DNA from 4 places in the Trichococcus sp. ES5 genome. Region 2 is predicted to be linked to each of the others. Evidence: a T-box and tRNA genes for the amino acid it is inferred to sense, from the RefSeq annotation. Region 2 holds a T-box; the other regions hold tRNA genes.
The links. The T-box of region 2 lies ahead of argS (arginine--tRNA ligase). A T-box ahead of a tRNA ligase gene usually reads a tRNA of that ligase, here a tRNA-Arg.

Region 1: it has a tRNA-Arg gene. The T-box ahead of argS (arginine--tRNA ligase) is inferred to sense a tRNA for this amino acid. The anticodon was not compared.
Region 3: it has a tRNA-Arg gene. The T-box ahead of argS (arginine--tRNA ligase) is inferred to sense a tRNA for this amino acid. The anticodon was not compared.
Region 4: it has a tRNA-Arg gene. The T-box ahead of argS (arginine--tRNA ligase) is inferred to sense a tRNA for this amino acid. The anticodon was not compared.

The regions. Positions count from the first base shown of each region.
Region 1 covers NZ_FJND01000002.1:200,960-205,219, forward strand. Annotated here, with positions in the region: gene TES5_RS03150 (beta-ketoacyl-ACP synthase III) at 1-825, opposite strand, end outside; gene TES5_RS03155 (fatty acid biosynthesis transcriptional regulator FabT) at 825-1,286, opposite strand; gene TES5_RS03160 (hypothetical protein) at 1,572-1,910, opposite strand; gene TES5_RS03165 (hypothetical protein) at 2,146-2,451, shown strand; tRNA gene TES5_RS03170 (tRNA-Arg) at 2,539-2,612, opposite strand; tRNA gene TES5_RS03175 (tRNA-Arg) at 2,881-2,954, opposite strand; gene TES5_RS03180 (methionine gamma-lyase family protein) at 3,132-4,260, opposite strand, start outside.
Region 2 covers NZ_FJND01000029.1:4,076-8,335, reverse strand. Annotated here, with positions in the region: gene TES5_RS13805 (DNA alkylation repair protein) at 1-152, opposite strand, end outside; gene TES5_RS13800 (alpha/beta fold hydrolase) at 306-1,016, shown strand; gene TES5_RS13795 (GNAT family N-acetyltransferase) at 1,065-1,676, shown strand; T-box leader at 1,741-2,010, shown strand; gene argS (arginine--tRNA ligase) at 2,132-3,829, shown strand.
Region 3 covers NZ_FJND01000006.1:2,203-6,462, reverse strand. Annotated here, with positions in the region: gene TES5_RS06585 (RNA polymerase factor sigma-54) at 54-1,148, opposite strand; tRNA gene TES5_RS06580 (tRNA-Arg) at 1,374-1,445, shown strand; gene clpP (ATP-dependent Clp endopeptidase proteolytic subunit ClpP) at 1,699-2,346, shown strand; gene TES5_RS06570 (DNA-directed RNA polymerase subunit beta) at 2,727-2,915, opposite strand; partial or broken gene TES5_RS06565 (rod shape-determining protein) at 2,997-3,968, opposite strand; gene murA (UDP-N-acetylglucosamine 1-carboxyvinyltransferase) at 4,033-4,260, opposite strand, start outside.
Region 4 covers NZ_FJND01000030.1:16,290-20,549, forward strand. Annotated here, with positions in the region: gene TES5_RS13955 (hypothetical protein) at 1,261-1,527, shown strand; tRNA gene TES5_RS13960 (tRNA-Arg) at 1,643-1,715, shown strand; gene TES5_RS13965 (NADPH-dependent F420 reductase) at 2,030-2,605, opposite strand; gene TES5_RS13970 (helix-turn-helix domain-containing protein) at 2,805-3,668, opposite strand; partial or broken gene TES5_RS15465 (hypothetical protein) at 4,257-4,260, opposite strand, start outside.

The DNA of each region.
Region 1 (4,260 bases), on a different contig from region 2:
GTTTGTGGCAAACAGTGAAAATGGCAATTTCACTTTTTTGCTGATTGCCTCCAATAAGCGCACATTTGCTTGATGAGCCAAAATCTTCTTCAGATCGCCATCAGAAAGATTTCCCTTCTCCATCACTTCGCGTATGACGCTTGGCACACTGCGGATTGCAAAATCAAAGATGGCTCTGCCATCCATCGTAAGGAAAGCTTGTTCCTTTTGCGAGGAGTCTCCATACGGATTTTCTACTTTCATCGTGTTCGCCACTAATGCCATATGGCGTCCACCATCAGAATGGATCGCTTCTGCAACGAAGCAATCATCTTCCGTTCGTTCCAACAACAATCCGCCAGCGCCATCCCCAAACAGAACAGCCGTAGAACGGTCTTCCCAGTTGACGACTTTTGACATTGTCTCAGCACCGATGATCATGCCATATTGATAGAGACCGCTCTGCATCATATGGAGACCGGTGGACAATGCGTAGACAAAGCCGGAACAAGCTGCATTGATATCGAAACAGAAAGCATTTACTGCGCCTATCTTTTCTTGCACTAAACAAGCAGTCGACGGGCTGAGAGCATCCGGCGTCATTGTTGCTACGATAATGAAGTCCAGTTGGTCTGCAGTGATCTTACCGTTTAGCAAAATTTTGACGGCCGCTTTGCTTGATAAATCGGAAGTATTTTCATCCTTCGAAATGTGTCGGCTGCGGATGCCTGTCCTTTTGCTGATCCACTCATCACTTGTGTCCATGATTTTAGACAGATCATCGTTTGAGATGACCTGTTCAGGAAGGTAGTGACCTGTTGCGCTAATCTTTGAACCCAATTTCATCAACCCTGTTCCTTGATATTTTGAACTAACCCAAATAAGAAACCGTGAAGATTGTTTAGGCCTTTCAGCAAAACTTTCACTTCCTGATCTTCCATATCGCGAATAGTATTTTTTACCATCTCTCTATGGAACTTATCATGAAGACGATACAGTAAGCGTCCTTTTTTGGTTAATCCTAGTTTTACGACTCTGCGGTCTTTCTCCATCCGAATGCGTTCGACATACCCCTTTTTTACCAGAGCGTTTATGGCCACCGTCAAAGTTCCCGCAGTAATGTTCAATTTTTTTGCTACTTCAGAAGTTGTATGAGCTTGATACATGCCGATTGCCTCGACTGTATGCATCTCCTTGATGGATAAATCAGAAAATGTACTGACACGCAATGCACGCTCTTCGATATCCAACACTTCACTGAATACTGCTACGAGATATGAGTTAATTTTATCTATGGAATGATCCAAAGATAGCTCTCCTCCTTTCGATGCCCAATCAAACCACATGCGCTTGAAGGTCAAAATAGTTTGATGTTCAAACCTTTCGACTTTCAAACTATATAAAATTTTATACAACCTGTCAAGCATTTCGATAATAATTTTTCTGTTATATCTTCCGGTGCCGCAAGATTCATTGAGTCCCTACTCTATTTAAAACGGTTACGTTGAACTGCAGGATAACCAACCTGCTTGGTATGGCCTGCCGCAACAAAAAGAAGCGACGATGAGTGCCGCTTCTTTTGCATATATGTATTAATCAACTTTAACAAATTCTTCAATGTCTTTGAAATTTACGATTGTTTTATCCTCGCAGATGTCTTTCATCGTGCCGGAGGACAAATCCCAGTAGATCTCTACGACGGCGCTATTTGTCAATAATTTCCGGATTACTCCTACCATTTCCTGCTTGCGGAAGGTAAATTTTATTTCGTCACCGATTTCAGGTCGTATAGATTCCTTGATGGCTTCGACGACTTCCAAAGCCTGCTCATACGATACGCCAAGCAGATTCGCAATACGTGAGTTGCTCGTGCCCTTACGTAATTCGCTCTCAATCATGGTTTTTGTTTCATCAGTAATATTTCGTACCATCTCCATTATCGCCTCACTTTTAAGAACCAGGAACTACAACACACTTACAAGTAGTAGTATACCACACTTTTCATCATTTAGCCTATTTTTCCAATTATTGCCTTTAACATCGAAACATATCTTTCATTTTATTGACAGCTGTCCGCAATTTCATTCTAAATAGGTATTAATTATCTGTTCAGTATGAGGTATAATAAGGATGTGAAGATTTTAACATTCTGTTTAGGAGGGATTTATGATGTTGAATGATCTGATTACGATACTGAAATATGAATACACGGTGCACCCAGGAGAATATTTCAATGTCGATACCTACTGGGTAAAAAACATGTCTGAAGTGAAGACTGTCATCATCGACCAGGATCATGTATTCACGAAAATGGTAAGTTTTTATCCCAAAAATTTTGTCATCTATTTGGAGCAGTTCCCTGACCAAAGCATCTATCGCACCAACTTTCCGCTGAAAAAAATTGATAACAGCGATTCGCATGAGGTTCTTTTCGACGAGACGACAAAAAATATCTTTGAATATCTGGATTGATTTCCGGATATCTTACAAGCCATTCTACAGAAAAAGATCGCTGCAAGGATAATAGTCCTTGCAGCGGTCTTTTCAATTATTTTTAGACGTCTCAAGAGAGATTCGAACTCCCGACCGTTCGCTTAGAAGGCGAATGCTCTATCCGGCTGAGCTATTGAGACAAAATGATTATTCGGCCAAACAAATTTGAAGAAGTTTCAAACCAGTGCCACAAGAAATGATTATACAGCAATCCGTTTAAATAGTCACCATAATTTTGACTATTTCCACAAAAAAATTTCACTGCTGCAACAAATAGATAATTATGTTTTGCTATCCATCTTCAGCACTGAACATCGCTCTGTGCCGAGAAAAAAAGCGTCACACCCGCTTCACAACGGATGTAACCCCTTCTCTGACAAGGACATTTGATCCTGAAAACAGATAGGACGTCTCAAGAGAGATTCGAACTCCCGACCGTTCGCTTAGAAGGCGAATGCTCTATCCGGCTGAGCTATTGAGACAAAATTTTGAGTCCTCAAAACGACTCACAACATTTAATATTATAGGCGATGACCAGCTTAAAGTCAATACTATTTCGTAGGAAGGTTTCGAGGTTTTCCTGCAGGTGAGCTCCTTATGTAAAAAAAAAAAGTGATTTTCAGGCTGAGTACAGATTTGACTCAACCTGAAATCACAAATCATTCTGCGAAGAACGTATCCTTCACGGCTGCAGTGACTGCCAATTTGACATGCTCGTAGGTCAGTCCGCCTTGCACATACAAGAGATAAGGCGGTCTGATCGGCCCGTCTGCCGTCAATTCCAGGCTTGCGCCCTGAATGAAGGTTCCGGCAGCCATGATGACATCATCTTCATAACCGGGCATATAGGCCGGAATCGGTTTGACTGCTGCGTTAACCGGCGAATATTTCTGGATCGTCTGGGCAAAAGCAATCATCGCTTCCTTGCTCGGTAATGCGACCATCTGGATCAAATCAGTGCGGGGGCTGTCCCAAGCAGGGGTAGACGGTACGTTGCACTCCTCCAATAATCCTGCTGTATAGACAGCACCTTTCACCGCTTCGCCGACAACATGGGGCGCCAAAAATAAGCCTTGATACATCTCCAAAAGGCTGTAGAGTGAGGCGCCTGCTTCACGACCGATACCGGGAGTTGTCAGTCGGTATGCACACCGTTCAATCAGGTCCTCTCTGCCAGCGAGGTAACCACCCATCTTCACGATGCCGCCGCCCGGGTTTTTGATGAGGGAACCGGCAATCAGATCCGCTCCGACTTCAATCGGCTCAAGTGTTTCGACGAACTCGCCATAACAGTTGTCGACAAAAAAGACAACTTCCGGACCAACGTGCGGTCGGATTGCCGCAATCATCTCCTTAATTTCGTTTATTGTAAAGGAAGGTCTGGCTGCATAGCCACGTGAGCGTTGTATCGCGATTATTTTTGTTTTTGTACTGATTTTTCTAAGAACACTCGGAATATCCACTTTGCCGTCCGCAAGCAGATCGATATGCTGATAAGCGATGTTGAACTCTTTTAGGGAGCCGATTCCGTTTCCGGTCAAACCAACGATGTCCAACAACGTATCGTATGGCGTTCCGGTTACGTAGATCAATTCATCGCCGGGACGCAAGACTCCGAAGAGCGCAGTCGAAATAGCGTGTGTTCCGGAAATGATTTGCGGCCTGACCAAAGCGGCTTCAGCCTGAAAAATCTCTGCATAGACTTTCTCGAGCGTATCGCGGCCGTCGTCATCATAGCCATAGCCTGTGCTAGGATTAAAATGGTAATCGCTGACGCGGTGCTTCCGG
Region 2 (4,260 bases):
GCGGTTGCAAAAATTTTTTTATAGGCTGCTTTCCGCGGAGCCGATGCGATGCCCAGGAACGGGAATTGATTCCGCATATAGGCCGACATCTGGGGAGCACGTTTTTCATCGCGCAAAGCCAGCAAAGATTCAAAAATACCATCATACCACATGTTTTTTACCCGCCTTTCTGAGGTGGATACAACTTATAAGCCACTCATCATGATTACTTTAGAACAGTTTCAGGAAAAGTGCAAACATGATTCAAAGGAGGAAATTATGGAAAAAATAGAAAATTCAGCTGGATCCGAAAAGTACTGATCGGATTGGCCATAAGTATTATGATTGCAGCAGGTGCATTCTTTTGGTATGTGAATGACTATTATCAGGCAACGGTGGAGGCTGTTGAGGCGCTGCAGTCGGATGAGTCGATCACTGTTACGGAGACCGATGATACGATCACCTTTACTCCGAATGGAAAAGATCCGGAAGAAGGGGTTATCTTTTATCCGGGCGGAAAGGTGGAAGCGGAAGCCTATGCACCTTTGCTGCGTAGCTTGGCCGAAGCGGATTTATTGGTGGTCATCGCCAAGATGCCGTTCCATTTGGCGGTTTTTGACGCGGACGCGGCCGAAGCAATCATGGAACAGGAAGTTAGTGTGCAGGATTGGTATCTTGCCGGTCATTCTTTGGGCGGTGTCATGGCCTCCAATTTTGCGGCCGATCAAACTGATGAAGTCGCCGGCTTGATTTTCTTAGCAGCCTATCCATCCAATGATTTGACTGATGCGCCGTTTTCTGCGCTCTCCATCTATGGTTCGGAGGATGAAGTTTTGAGCCGTGAAAGCTACGATAAAGCGCAAGCGAAGTTGCCGGATGACTATACGGAAATCGTGCTGGATGGCGGTAATCATGGCCAATTCGGCGATTACGGCCCGCAGGAGGGCGATGGGACGGCATCCTTCAGCGCCAATCAGCAGCAACAGCAGACGGTCGAGGCCATCACAGCATTCATCGGAAACAGCCACCAGCAATAATGCAGCGGATTAAACAGTACGTGAGATTTGCATGAAGGGAAGACAAATATGACAGAAATAACGATGGTGAAAATGAGTGATTTATCAGAAACACAAAAAGAGGATGTCAGAAAAATTTTTGTCAGCAGCTACTATAAGGACATGAAGACGTTGCATCGCGACACCGATCGCCTGCTTGGCGGATTCCGCAGGCTGCTGCAGGAGGACTTGATCCGAGTTGCGATGGACGGGGAGCGCCCGGTCGCGATGGTGGGCTGTTCGACCAACCAGCGTCGTGCGATGGAAGTCAACAAAGAGGATTTCCTGGCTAATTTCGGATTTCTCTGGGGACATGTCGGTTATTTCAGTTTTCGCAAAGAATACGGAGAGCCATTGGACATCGACGATGATACGCTCTATTTTGAATGTGTAGCGACCAACGAGGCAGACCGGTGCCAAGGTGTTGCCGGACGGATGCTGCTTAAGCTGATCGAAACGGAACCTTACGAAACCTTCGCCTTGGATGTCGTCGACAGTAACGGACGGGCTCAAAGTGTTTACGAAAGGATTGGCTTCCGCGAAGTGCATCGCAAAAAATCCTGGATCGGAAAAATTTTCATGGATTACTCGGAAAGCATCTGGATGAGCCGTCCGAAGCATTTGCCGAATCCATCGGAATGATGAGGAAGTCAAAAATTCAATTAGACAAACAGGGCCGGCTTTGATATAGTAATACAGATAGTAATCACATTCATTGATGAAGAAAGTACTTCGAGCAATGTTCACAGCGAGCGGGGAAGGTGGAAGCCCGCAACGGAGTGAAGAAGGAAACGCACTTCAGAGAAAATGACTTGAAAACAGGCGCGGTCCTCTGTTCAACGGACGGATCGGGAAAGAGTCTGCGAGTAGCGTCGTTCGGTTTAGCCCCGTTAACGGTTCAAAAGGATAAACTAATCAGAGCCCATCTGTGTTGCTTTATCGAATTAGAGTGGTACCACGGATGTTCGTCTCTATTTTGCCAGGGCAGAATAGGGGCTTTTTTTATCGTTATCGCAGATTTGCGGTACCTACTGGAAGATAAGTGATCCATTCACCGTGTGGATAGGCAGAGGCATATAATAAAGGAGCAGAAAAATATGGACTATAAAAAGATTGTTGCTGAAGAGATTCAAAAGCTGGTATCGGAGCATTTAACTTACGACCAAGTGTACCAATTGCTGGAAGTACCCAAATATACAGAACACGGGGACGTTGCATTTCCGGCATTCGCACTGGCGAAAGCATTGCGCAAAGCGCCGCAAGCTATCGCCGGAGATTTGGCGGCACAACTGAACCATCCTTATATTGAAAAGGTTGAGGCGGTCGGCCCGTACGTCAATCTGTTCCTTGAAAAAGCAGCGGTATCGAATGCGGTCTTGCATGAAATTGCTGCCGAGAAGCAAGCGTTCGGAACAGCCGATATCGGAAAAGGCGGCAACGTGCCGATCGATATGTCCTCGCCGAATATCGCGAAACCGATCTCGATGGGGCATTTGCGTTCTACGGTAATCGGAAATTCTTTGGCCAATATCATGAAGAAAGTCGGCTTCAACCCGATCAAAATCAACCACTTGGGCGACTGGGGAACGCAATTCGGCAAGTTGATCGTCGCCTACAAATTGTGGGGCAATGAGGAGAAAGTCAAAGCTGAGCCGATCAACGAATTGCTGACTCTGTACGTGCGTTTCCATTCGGAAGCAGAAACAGACGATACTTTGAACGACGAAGCCCGCGCCTGGTTCAAGAAATTGGAAGACGGCGATGCAGAAGCTCTGCATCTTTGGGAGTGGTTCCGTTCCGAATCGCTGCAGGAATTCATGAAAATCTACGATATGTTGGGGATCACGTTCGATTCCTTCAACGGCGAAGCTTTCTATAATGACAAGATGGATGAAGTCGTTGAGCTGCTGGACAAAGCCGGCATCCTGACCCAGGACCGCGGTGCAACCATCGTCGATCTGGAAAAATACAATCTGAATCCGGCTTTGATCAAGAAATCGGACGGCGCAACGCTGTACATCACCCGCGACTTGGCTGCGGCAATCTACCGCAAACGCAACTATGATTTTGCGATGTCCTTGTACGCAGTCGGCAATGAGCAAAGCAACCATTTCAAACAACTGAAAGCCGTTCTGAAAGAACTCGGCTATGATTGGGCAGAAAACATGCACCACATCCCATTCGGTCTGATCACACAAGGCGGCAAAAAATTGTCGACGCGCCAAGGGAAAGTCATCCTGCTTGAGGAAGTCCTGAATGAAGCGACCGAGCTTTCCTTGAAACAGATCAACGAGAAGAATCCGACATTGGAAAATAAAGAAGAAGTCGCCAAAGCAGTCGGCATCGGTGCCGTCGTTTTCCACGACCTGAAAAATGACCGTCTGAACAATTTCGACTTCGATTTGGAAGAAGTCGTGCAATTCGAAGGCGAAACAGGCCCATACGTACAATATACAAACGCACGTGGCTTGAGCATCCTGCGCAAAGCGGCAGTTGAACTGGACACGACCGAAGCTGCTGATCTTGGTTTGGATGACGCGTACGCATGGGAAGTCGTGAAACTGTTGAACAGTTTCCCTGAAATCATCCAACAAGCCTACGAAAAATTCGAGCCATCCGTGATCGCGAAATACACGCTCCACTTGTCCCAAGCATTCAATAAATACTACGGCAACACAAAAGTGCTTGTCGAAGACGACAAACGCAACGCCCGTCTGGCTCTTGTACAATCCGTAGCCACAGTCCTGCAAGAAGGCCTAAGACTCCTAGGAGTCCAATCCCCAGAAAAAATGTAGAGCGAGATGAATCCCGCTCTAGGAATCGAGCACTAACGAAATTTAGGAACTGCCAGCCCGGTTTTGGCTGGATGGGCCTAAATAGCGTTAGGCACTCAAACGTCACAGTGCGACGTTTGAGGTCTTTCGCAATGTTTGTGCTGAACCTAATGACGCACCGTTTGTTAGGGATTCAGAGTTCGACTAAGTAGAGCGAGATGAAAAGCGTTTAGATACCCGGACGTTGGAGCAAATAACGAAGTGAACCTCTTTTGTTCACTACGTAAGGAGGCACTGTGACCGTACCGGTCAAGTGTATCATGTCTCTAAGCGATTAAAAATCGCAAGAGCCATGACAAAACGGGAGTGGTATCTGCTTTTCAGAACGCGTTTTCGTAGGATACGATGAATTGCTCACCCCCTGCAATTCAGAGTTCGACTATGTAGGATAC
Region 3 (4,260 bases), on a different contig from region 2:
CGTTATTGTTTAGCGCTTCGCATCTTTTTACTTATCTTAACCGCTTTTCGTGGCTATTCACCGCATAGCTGGCGCAACAAAAATGTCCCACGGTCCGTTTCAATCATTTTCTCCAATATTTCTTCGCGCATGACAGTGACCGGGACCGCTAAATCTTCAGCCAAGCGAGTCACATCGAGCGGCTCCAGTTCTCGGCCTTCCAGGAAAAAGCCTTTCTGCAAGGAACAGATCAATTCTCCCGCCGCAAGCAACATTTCTTTTCTGAATGCCAACGCCGACCGCAGTTGCTCCCCTTCCGTTTTCTTCGCTGCCAGAAATTGTTGTACGTCTTCATCATCATGCTGCAGCATCTCTTCATAATATTCTTTTTGAAAAACAACAAATGGAGAAGCCCACTCATTGTATTTCACAGTCAGGTGCCCATCCAGCAGTTGCAGATAAAGATCCGGTCTCGGCAAAAATAGATTGTCATCGCCGAATGCGGATCCCGGTGTCGGGTCCAACGATTGGACATACTCGAATACACTTTTCACGTCGGCCAGATCAACTGCCATTTCATCCGCTATTTCTTGCCAGTTTTTATCACTGAAAGCCGTGAAGAAATTTTCCAAGACATAATAGGCGATTTCCGGCGCGTGTTCATCCCGCTCCGTCTGCAGCATCAGACATTCCTGCAGATTCCGGGCACCCACACCTGGGGGATCCAATTGGTGCAGAAGCGTCAATGCATCCAACATCTCAATCGGTTCGACGCCCTTCTGTTCCGCGGCTTCATTCAGATTGATGGTGACGTACCCCTCCGGATTGATGAACGCCACCAAGAATAACACCAAATCGCGCAAGGGTGTATCCCGCATATTTGCATAGATTTGTTCCAATAAAAAAGTATCCAACGCCGGCACTTCTTCAGACACTTGATCCATTGCGGAAGCAGTGTCCATAGGGTCGTCCTTATCCGGCTTGTATACAACCGTTTTTTCTTTTACAGCGCGTTCGTCGAATTCTTTATTTATTTTCACTTCGATCAAAGGATTGCCCAACGCTTTTTGTTGAAGATAAGCGAACAACTCCTCGTTGTCGTATCCCACAAGCTTCAGCGATTCCTCTAAGCTTTCCTTATCCATATGCACACTTGATATAACTGACACATCAACCCCTCCTCCCCTTTTCAGAATCATTTTATCACACACAAGCATTTATTGAAATCGTTTTCAGTTAAAGGGATTGGATTTCAATCGCAGCAGGATTGGTGATTCTGTAGTTTAAAGGACGTTCTTCCGACTTAAAGAGACGTCCCAGACAACTCTGGAATTTGAAATTGAATTTCCCCCTTGCCATCTTTCACGCTATAGGTTATAATTTTAATGTTGCTTGTCTCCTTAGTGTAATGGATATCACGTAAGATTCCGGTTCTTGAGATGGGGGTTCGATTCCCTCAGGAGACGTATTATTTTATTGATGCATCAACGTTCCCAGCATTTGAATGCAAAGCAAATGCAAAAAATCTCCTTTCCCTCGCGGAAGAGGAGATTTTTTTATTCGATTTTTTATTCACCCTGAATACAATCCGCATTTCTGCTATCTATTTTTGGACATTTGCTGACTGAAACGATATGATTGACTAAGGTATATTTCACCAGAAATCGTCAGACTTATGGACAAACATTACAATTGACCTTTCCTGACCAATGAGTTAAAATAAACCATGTAAAGAAAAACTGTTCATTCAAAACGAACGAGGAGGAAACATATATGAACTTAATCCCTACAGTAATCGAACAATCATCCCGTGGTGAACGTGCATATGATATTTATTCCCGTCTTCTGAAGGACCGCATCATCATGTTGAGCGGCCCTATCGACGATAATACGGCGAACTCAGTCATCGCGCAATTGCTATTCTTGGATGCCCAAGATTCCGAAAAAGATATCTATATCTACATCAACTCTCCAGGCGGCAGCGTATCTTCTGGTTTGGCCATCTACGATACAATGAACTTCATCAAAGCGGATGTTCAGACCATCGCAATGGGTATGGCAGCTTCAATGGGCAGCTTCTTGCTGACTGCCGGCGAGAAAGGCAAACGTTTTGCGTTGCCGAATGCTGAAATCATGATCCACCAGCCTCTTGGCGGTGCACAAGGTCAAGCAACCGAAATTGAAATCGCAGCCCGCCATATCCTACAGACACGCGAACGCCTGAATAAAATTTTGGCTGAACGCACAGGACAACCGATGGAAGTCATCGAACGCGATACCGACCGCGACAACTACATGACCGCGCAACAAGCGAAAGAATACGGATTGATCGACGAAGTCATGGTCAATTCAAAATCATTGAAATAAAAATATGCGACAAAAGCGAGGACGACCAGCAGAAGGATGCTGGCCGTCCTCGTTTTTATATGGCTGATTTTGTGGAGCATGGGTAGAAAGATTTGACCTTTTTCATTGGCACAACAGCGGATACGAGTTCGCAGCTCCGGTGAGGCGCCCGCTTACCGGCGGAGACCGATTGATATCGGTGCAAACTCCAGCGAGGCCATCCTTTCAGGAGTTCGCTCATCTAATTGCGTCTGTGCTCCGGCGAAGCCTTCGCTCACCGGAGCACAGCAAATGAAGAACAAAGAAATAATCCGAAACCCCACCCGCTCGCACCTATTCAGGAAAAAAATCAAAAAAGGGCAGACGGAACGCAATCGTTCCTGTCTGCCCTTCTTATTTCCTTAACGGATATAATCAAAGATATGTTCCCAGGTCTGCTTGCTGAACACGAGGGCCGGATTGCCGTCACCCAGAACACCGTATCCGACCATCAATCCGGCTCCGAAGAGAATGAAAGCCATCAACATGAATATCAAAACCCACATCACCGTTGACAGTACAGGTTTGAAATCAAATTTCAAAGCGATCACCTATCTTCCTTTTTTTATTTTTGTTTTTTGGATCAGTCGCGCCAACAAACCGAAAAGTCCGCTGGACGGACGATTCTTTTGATCGATGTTGTTCAGTAGGATACCCGTTCCCAAAGCAACTGCATCCAATGGTTTTTCAGCAGCAAATACCGGAACTTTCAACTCGCTCGAGAAGAGTTTCTCGATTCCGCTGATCAAAGCACCCCCACCTGTCAACACGATTCCGGTATTGATGATGTCGGCAGCCAGCTCAGGAGGCGTCATTTCCAAAACTTCCTTCGCTTGCTCCACGACCAGAACCAAAGTCTCGTGCATCGCTTCATATACTTCTTTCGAAGTGATGTAAATAGTGCGCGGCAGTCCCGTCACCATGTCACGGCCACGGATTTCCATCTTCTCTTCCTTCTCAGGCTCCAAAGCGGTCCCGATCGTTATTTTGATTTTTTCAGCAGTCCGTTCACCGATCAACAATTTGTGTTCTCGTTTGACGAAATTCATGATGTCGGCATCCAGTTTATCACCGGCTGTTTTGATCGAGCTGCTCGTTACGATACCGCCCAAAGACAATACTGCGATATCACTCGTTCCGCCACCCATATCGATGACCATATTACCGTTCGGCTGAAAAATATCAAGCCCGGCTCCGACAGCAGCAACTTTCGGTTCTTCCTCCAGATACACATTCTTGCCGCCACTCTTTTCTGCGGCTTGGATGATCGCTTTTTGTTCAATCGTAGTGATGTTCGTCGGACAACAGATCAAAATGTTCGGCTTAGTCAAAAAACCCTTCACATTTAAGCGATCAATAAAGTGGGTCAGCATTGCTTCTGTGATGTCAAAGTCTGCGATAACGCCGCCTTTCAGCGGACGAATGACTCTGATGTTTGCCGGCGTACGCCCAACCATCATATAGGCTTCTTCCCCAACTGCTAAAACTTTTCCGGTTTTTGTGTCTACTGCGACAACGGAAGGCTCGTTCAAGACGATACCTTTCCCCTTAACGTGAATCAGTACGTTTGCTGTACCTAAATCGATTCCTATATCTCTGGCCACGTTGTTCCCCTCTCAAACATTCATCATTTAGCGATAGCTATCTTGCGGACGACCGTTGTCCGACTTATTTTACGAAAAGTGCTTCAACTTCCGCATCGCTGAAAACATTTTTTTCATCTTCGGTTACACGTTCAACATCAGCACCCAAAGCCTGCAGCTTTTTATCGAATTCATAATAACCACGGTCCAAATGCGACAGATTCGTGACGCGTGTATAGCCTTTGGAAACAAGGCCAGCGATAATCAAAGCAGCTGCCGCTCGCAGATCCGATGCGGCTACTTCAGCGCCTTG
Region 4 (4,260 bases), on a different contig from region 2:
GGCCGCCGGGGGTATTGCTTGGGTACTCTGTTGGGTATTGTTGGGGGTGCCGCAGCTCCGGTGAGGAGTGCGTGCGCCGGAGCTAGCGTTGATAAGCGGGTTCGTCAACTCCGACGAGGACCCGCTCCCTGTAGAAGAGCGAGCTGCCCAGTTCCCGGCTCCGACCAACATTCCTTCATCGGAGGAGGACTATTACCGGTAACCCCTCCTCCTGCCAGCTGGGTTTGGACGGAGGAGAAGACTCGTCCACCGCCCCAGCTCCGGCCAACATTCTCTCACAGGAGAAGGACTATTACCGGTAACCACTACTCCGGCGAGCGGGGCTTTCGCCGGAGGAAATGGCGCCTCACCTTGTCCCCCGGTTAGGACTGGCTTCGCCGAAGCTAGTGGCACGCGGAGGCTGCCTCCTCCTGCCAGCTGGGTTTGGACGGAGGAGAAGACTCGTCCACCGCCCCAGCTCCGGCCAACATTTCTTCACAGGAAAAGGACTATTACCGGTAACCCCTCCTCCTGCGAGTGGATCTTTCGCCGGAGGAAATGGCGCCTCACCTTGTCCTCCGGTTAGGACTGGTTTCGCCGAGGCTGGTGGCACGCGGAGGCTGCCTCCTCCTGCCAACTGGGTTTGGACGGAGGAGAAGACTCGTCCACCGCCCCAGCTCCGGCCAACATTCTCTCACAGGAGAAGGACTATTACCGGTAACCGCTACTCCGGCGAGCGGGGCTTTCGCCGGAGGAAATGGCGCCTCACCTTGTCCCCCGGTTAGGACTGGCTTCGCCGAAGCTAGTGGCACGCGGAGGCTGCCTCCTCCTGCCAGCTGGGTTTGGACGGAGGAGAAGACTCGTCCACCGCCCCAGCTCCGGCCAACATTCTCTCACAGGAGAAGGACTATTACCGGTAACCGCTACTCCGGCGAGCGGATCTTTCGCCGGAGGAACTGGCGCCTCACCTTGTCCTCCGGTTAGGACTGGCTTCGCCGGAGCTGGTGGTCCCGTGAAGGTTGCCTCCTCCGGTCAGCTGGGTTTGGACGGAGGAGAAGACTCGTCCACCACCCCAGCTCCGGCCAACATTCTCTCACAGGAGAAGGACTATTACCGGTAACCCCTCCTCCGGCGAGTGAACCTTTCGCCGGAGGACACCTCGCGGAAAACGGTTTCTTAAGTTTCCCTAGCGCTGCGGGACATTGCTTTTGTTCTGGTTTTGGATGGGTTATAATGTGGGTAGATAGTCAGACAAGTCTTCACGAAAGCAGGGTGTTTACCGTGATTGATCGAAAGAAAAGGATGGAACAGTTCGAGGAGGTTTCGCATGCGGTGGAACCGGAAAAGCCGTCTAGCAAGAGTTGGCTGTATATTTTTGGGGCAGTCATATTGATTTTTGGCCTCACCTTCCTCTTCCAAGAGATGAGCGGAACATCGGATGGCGAAGTCCGGCCGGCCGATATCGAAAGTTTGCACGCGGAAGTCAATGAGCTGAAAGGCACCGTCTCCGATCTGGAAGCGCGCATCGAGGCATTGGAAAATGAATGAGTTCCGGGCGGCTGAATGGCTGCCCTTTTTTATACATTCTGCGTCCTTCGTTTAATTTTTTCAAATGAGTGTGGAAATTGCACGCATTAAGTGATACAATGGTTAGTGTTCTGCTGGTCCTATAGCTCAGCGGATAGAGCACTCGTTTCCTAAACGAGGTGTCGGAAGTTCAATTCTTCTTAGGGCCGTCATATCAATAAAAAAAAGAACTTCCGACAATTTATTAATTTGTCGGAAGTTCTTTTTTTTGCGTTCGATATTTTTTTCATTTCAGGGTGGTTGTCGGAAGTTGAACATGCATTTCTTTTCGAATCGCCGACTTATACGGGGGACTTCGACTGTTCAGCGCCCTTCGTTCGACGTTCAGCAAACTGATTCGGGTTGCGGCAACTGTTCGTCGTACTTCACTTTGCGTTCGACCGACACCAATCAATAAAAAGATCGGCTATCCTTTGCTGGATATCCGATCTTTTTGCGTATAGTATCAGTGTTGCATAAATATTTACTTGAAGATGCCGAATCCGCCCGTCCAGCTGATCTTATCGGCAGCAGCGAGCGAAATCTGCAGGAAGCCCATCGCTTCGAGCTCGCGGGCCCGTTTCAGCAAGCCGGCATCGATGAAGGACAGGCCGCTGCCTTCCAATGCGGCGATCAATTTGTCTTTGGCTTCCTTGTCATCGGACGCCAGCAACACTGTCGTTGGGTGGGCACCTGCTACTTTTTTGGTTGCTAAGGTAGTGGCGAAATTCGTGTTGAAGGCTTTTATGACAGATGCATCCGGCAGTTCCTTGGCGATTTCCGCAGCGGCTGAGCTAGCGGCAGGCACAACAAGGCTATCGAATGTCTCAAAATTCAATGGATTGGTGATATCGATGACGATTTTCCCGGCAAACAAGTCGCGATGGGCAGTCAATATACCGGCAATAGCCGGATACGGAACCGACAAAACCACGATTTCACCCAGTTGCTCCACAGGTGTATCCTTTGTGATGTAAGTCACTTCATTCCCGGAGACCTCAAAATTCCCACCTATTGCACTTCCCATGTTTCCTTTGCCAAAAATAGTGATACTTGCCATTATTCATTCCTCCTCTTGTCTGTCCAAACGTTGCGCCCTAGCTTTTCGTAAACACTTACGTGACAATTATAGCTATTTGCCGGACGGAAAGGAAATTTTTGCTCTTGGACGATATGTTGGCGTATCGGGGGGGGAAAAATCGCCTACCCACTAAATCTGGATAGCCGAATTTTTTGTGCTTCGGAAAGGAAACTTTGCATCACATATTCAGATAATTCGAAACTTCTTTTTCTAAATCCTCTATTATTATCCTGTCTTCTATAGCATTTAAGATAGCGTACGCCTTCTCGATGAACTCGGAGCCTTCATCCATATTTCCTGTTTTTTGTAAGATGATCCCTTTTCTGGCATAGGCAATGGATAATTGATTATATTTTTGATATTTCTTGCATAAGGGGATCACTTTTTCCAAGTACGAAAGGGCTTCCTCATATTTTTTATCATCGATCAGTAAAATAGCTAAATTAATATCTATATTGATTAATAGAATTTCAGCTTCCTTTAGATTATGGTAAGGGACTAATTGTTCGGTTACTCTTTCACCTATGTTCACGGCTACATCAATCGGGAAAATAAATAAGATGGTGTTTATTAATCGGATATCCAATAAATACCATTTATCAAATTTCTCCATACGCTCCCAAATTTTTTTTGCATAGGATTGTGCTTTTTCTACGTTTTGAGTTGTATTCAAAACGATTAAGCTTTCACATACGTAGTAAATGTCCCTTAACAAATAGTCTTCCTCTTCATTTAAATAAGCAACGATATCATTTTTAAGCTTTTTCAAATCCTCCAAGTGATTATAATTCAACGAGAAAAAATCATTGATTATCTTTTCTTTTGTGGTCAAACTATCTTTATTTAATATGTATCGGAACTCATCTACTGAAACATTCAGCTTCTCTAGGATTGCCAACCATTTTCGAAAACCAGGCTCCATTTCGCTTCTTTCTATTTTAGAGTACGCAGACTGCCCCATAATGCCTTCTGCGACATACTGTTGAGAATAACCCCTTTCTATCCTGATATCTTTAAGAACATCTCCGAACTCTTTTTTCATGGATTCCACCTTCTTGTTTTTAATAGTATTATACGACTATTTTTATCAGATTGCATTTCTCTTGGTTATAATATGGTTAGTAAATAAGATAATTTTGAAAAAGGGGTGGCTATCATGAAAAAGCTTATGGTGTTGTCAATAGTCCTAGGAGTAATCGGTAGTAATGGCTTATTTTTGAAGGAATCAACTGCTGATACCAATCTGTCCAGCAAGAAAATTCAAAATGTACAAGTGACAAAATTACCAGCAACGTATTCCCCTAATATCATTTGGTTCATCAATTAAAGACGCGGTTTTCCAGGTACAAAACCGGAGATTGCTTTCTTAAAAAATCATCGGGCAGCTAAGTTGAATCACTATACTTACTGAATGCGTACCAAAGTCGATCGCTGACCGTTCCCCTTTGCGCGTTGATCCAAAACAGGTAGCTCTATGACTTCCTTAAAAAAGGAAATGCAGGTCAGGACGCGTGTCCTAACCTGCAGACTGCATGAAGCAGTTCGTTCATCCACTTTTTCCCGACTTTTACAGTTGCTAAACCGAAAAATCCCCATAAATCGCGTTATATATGCGTTTATGGGGATTTTTTTAT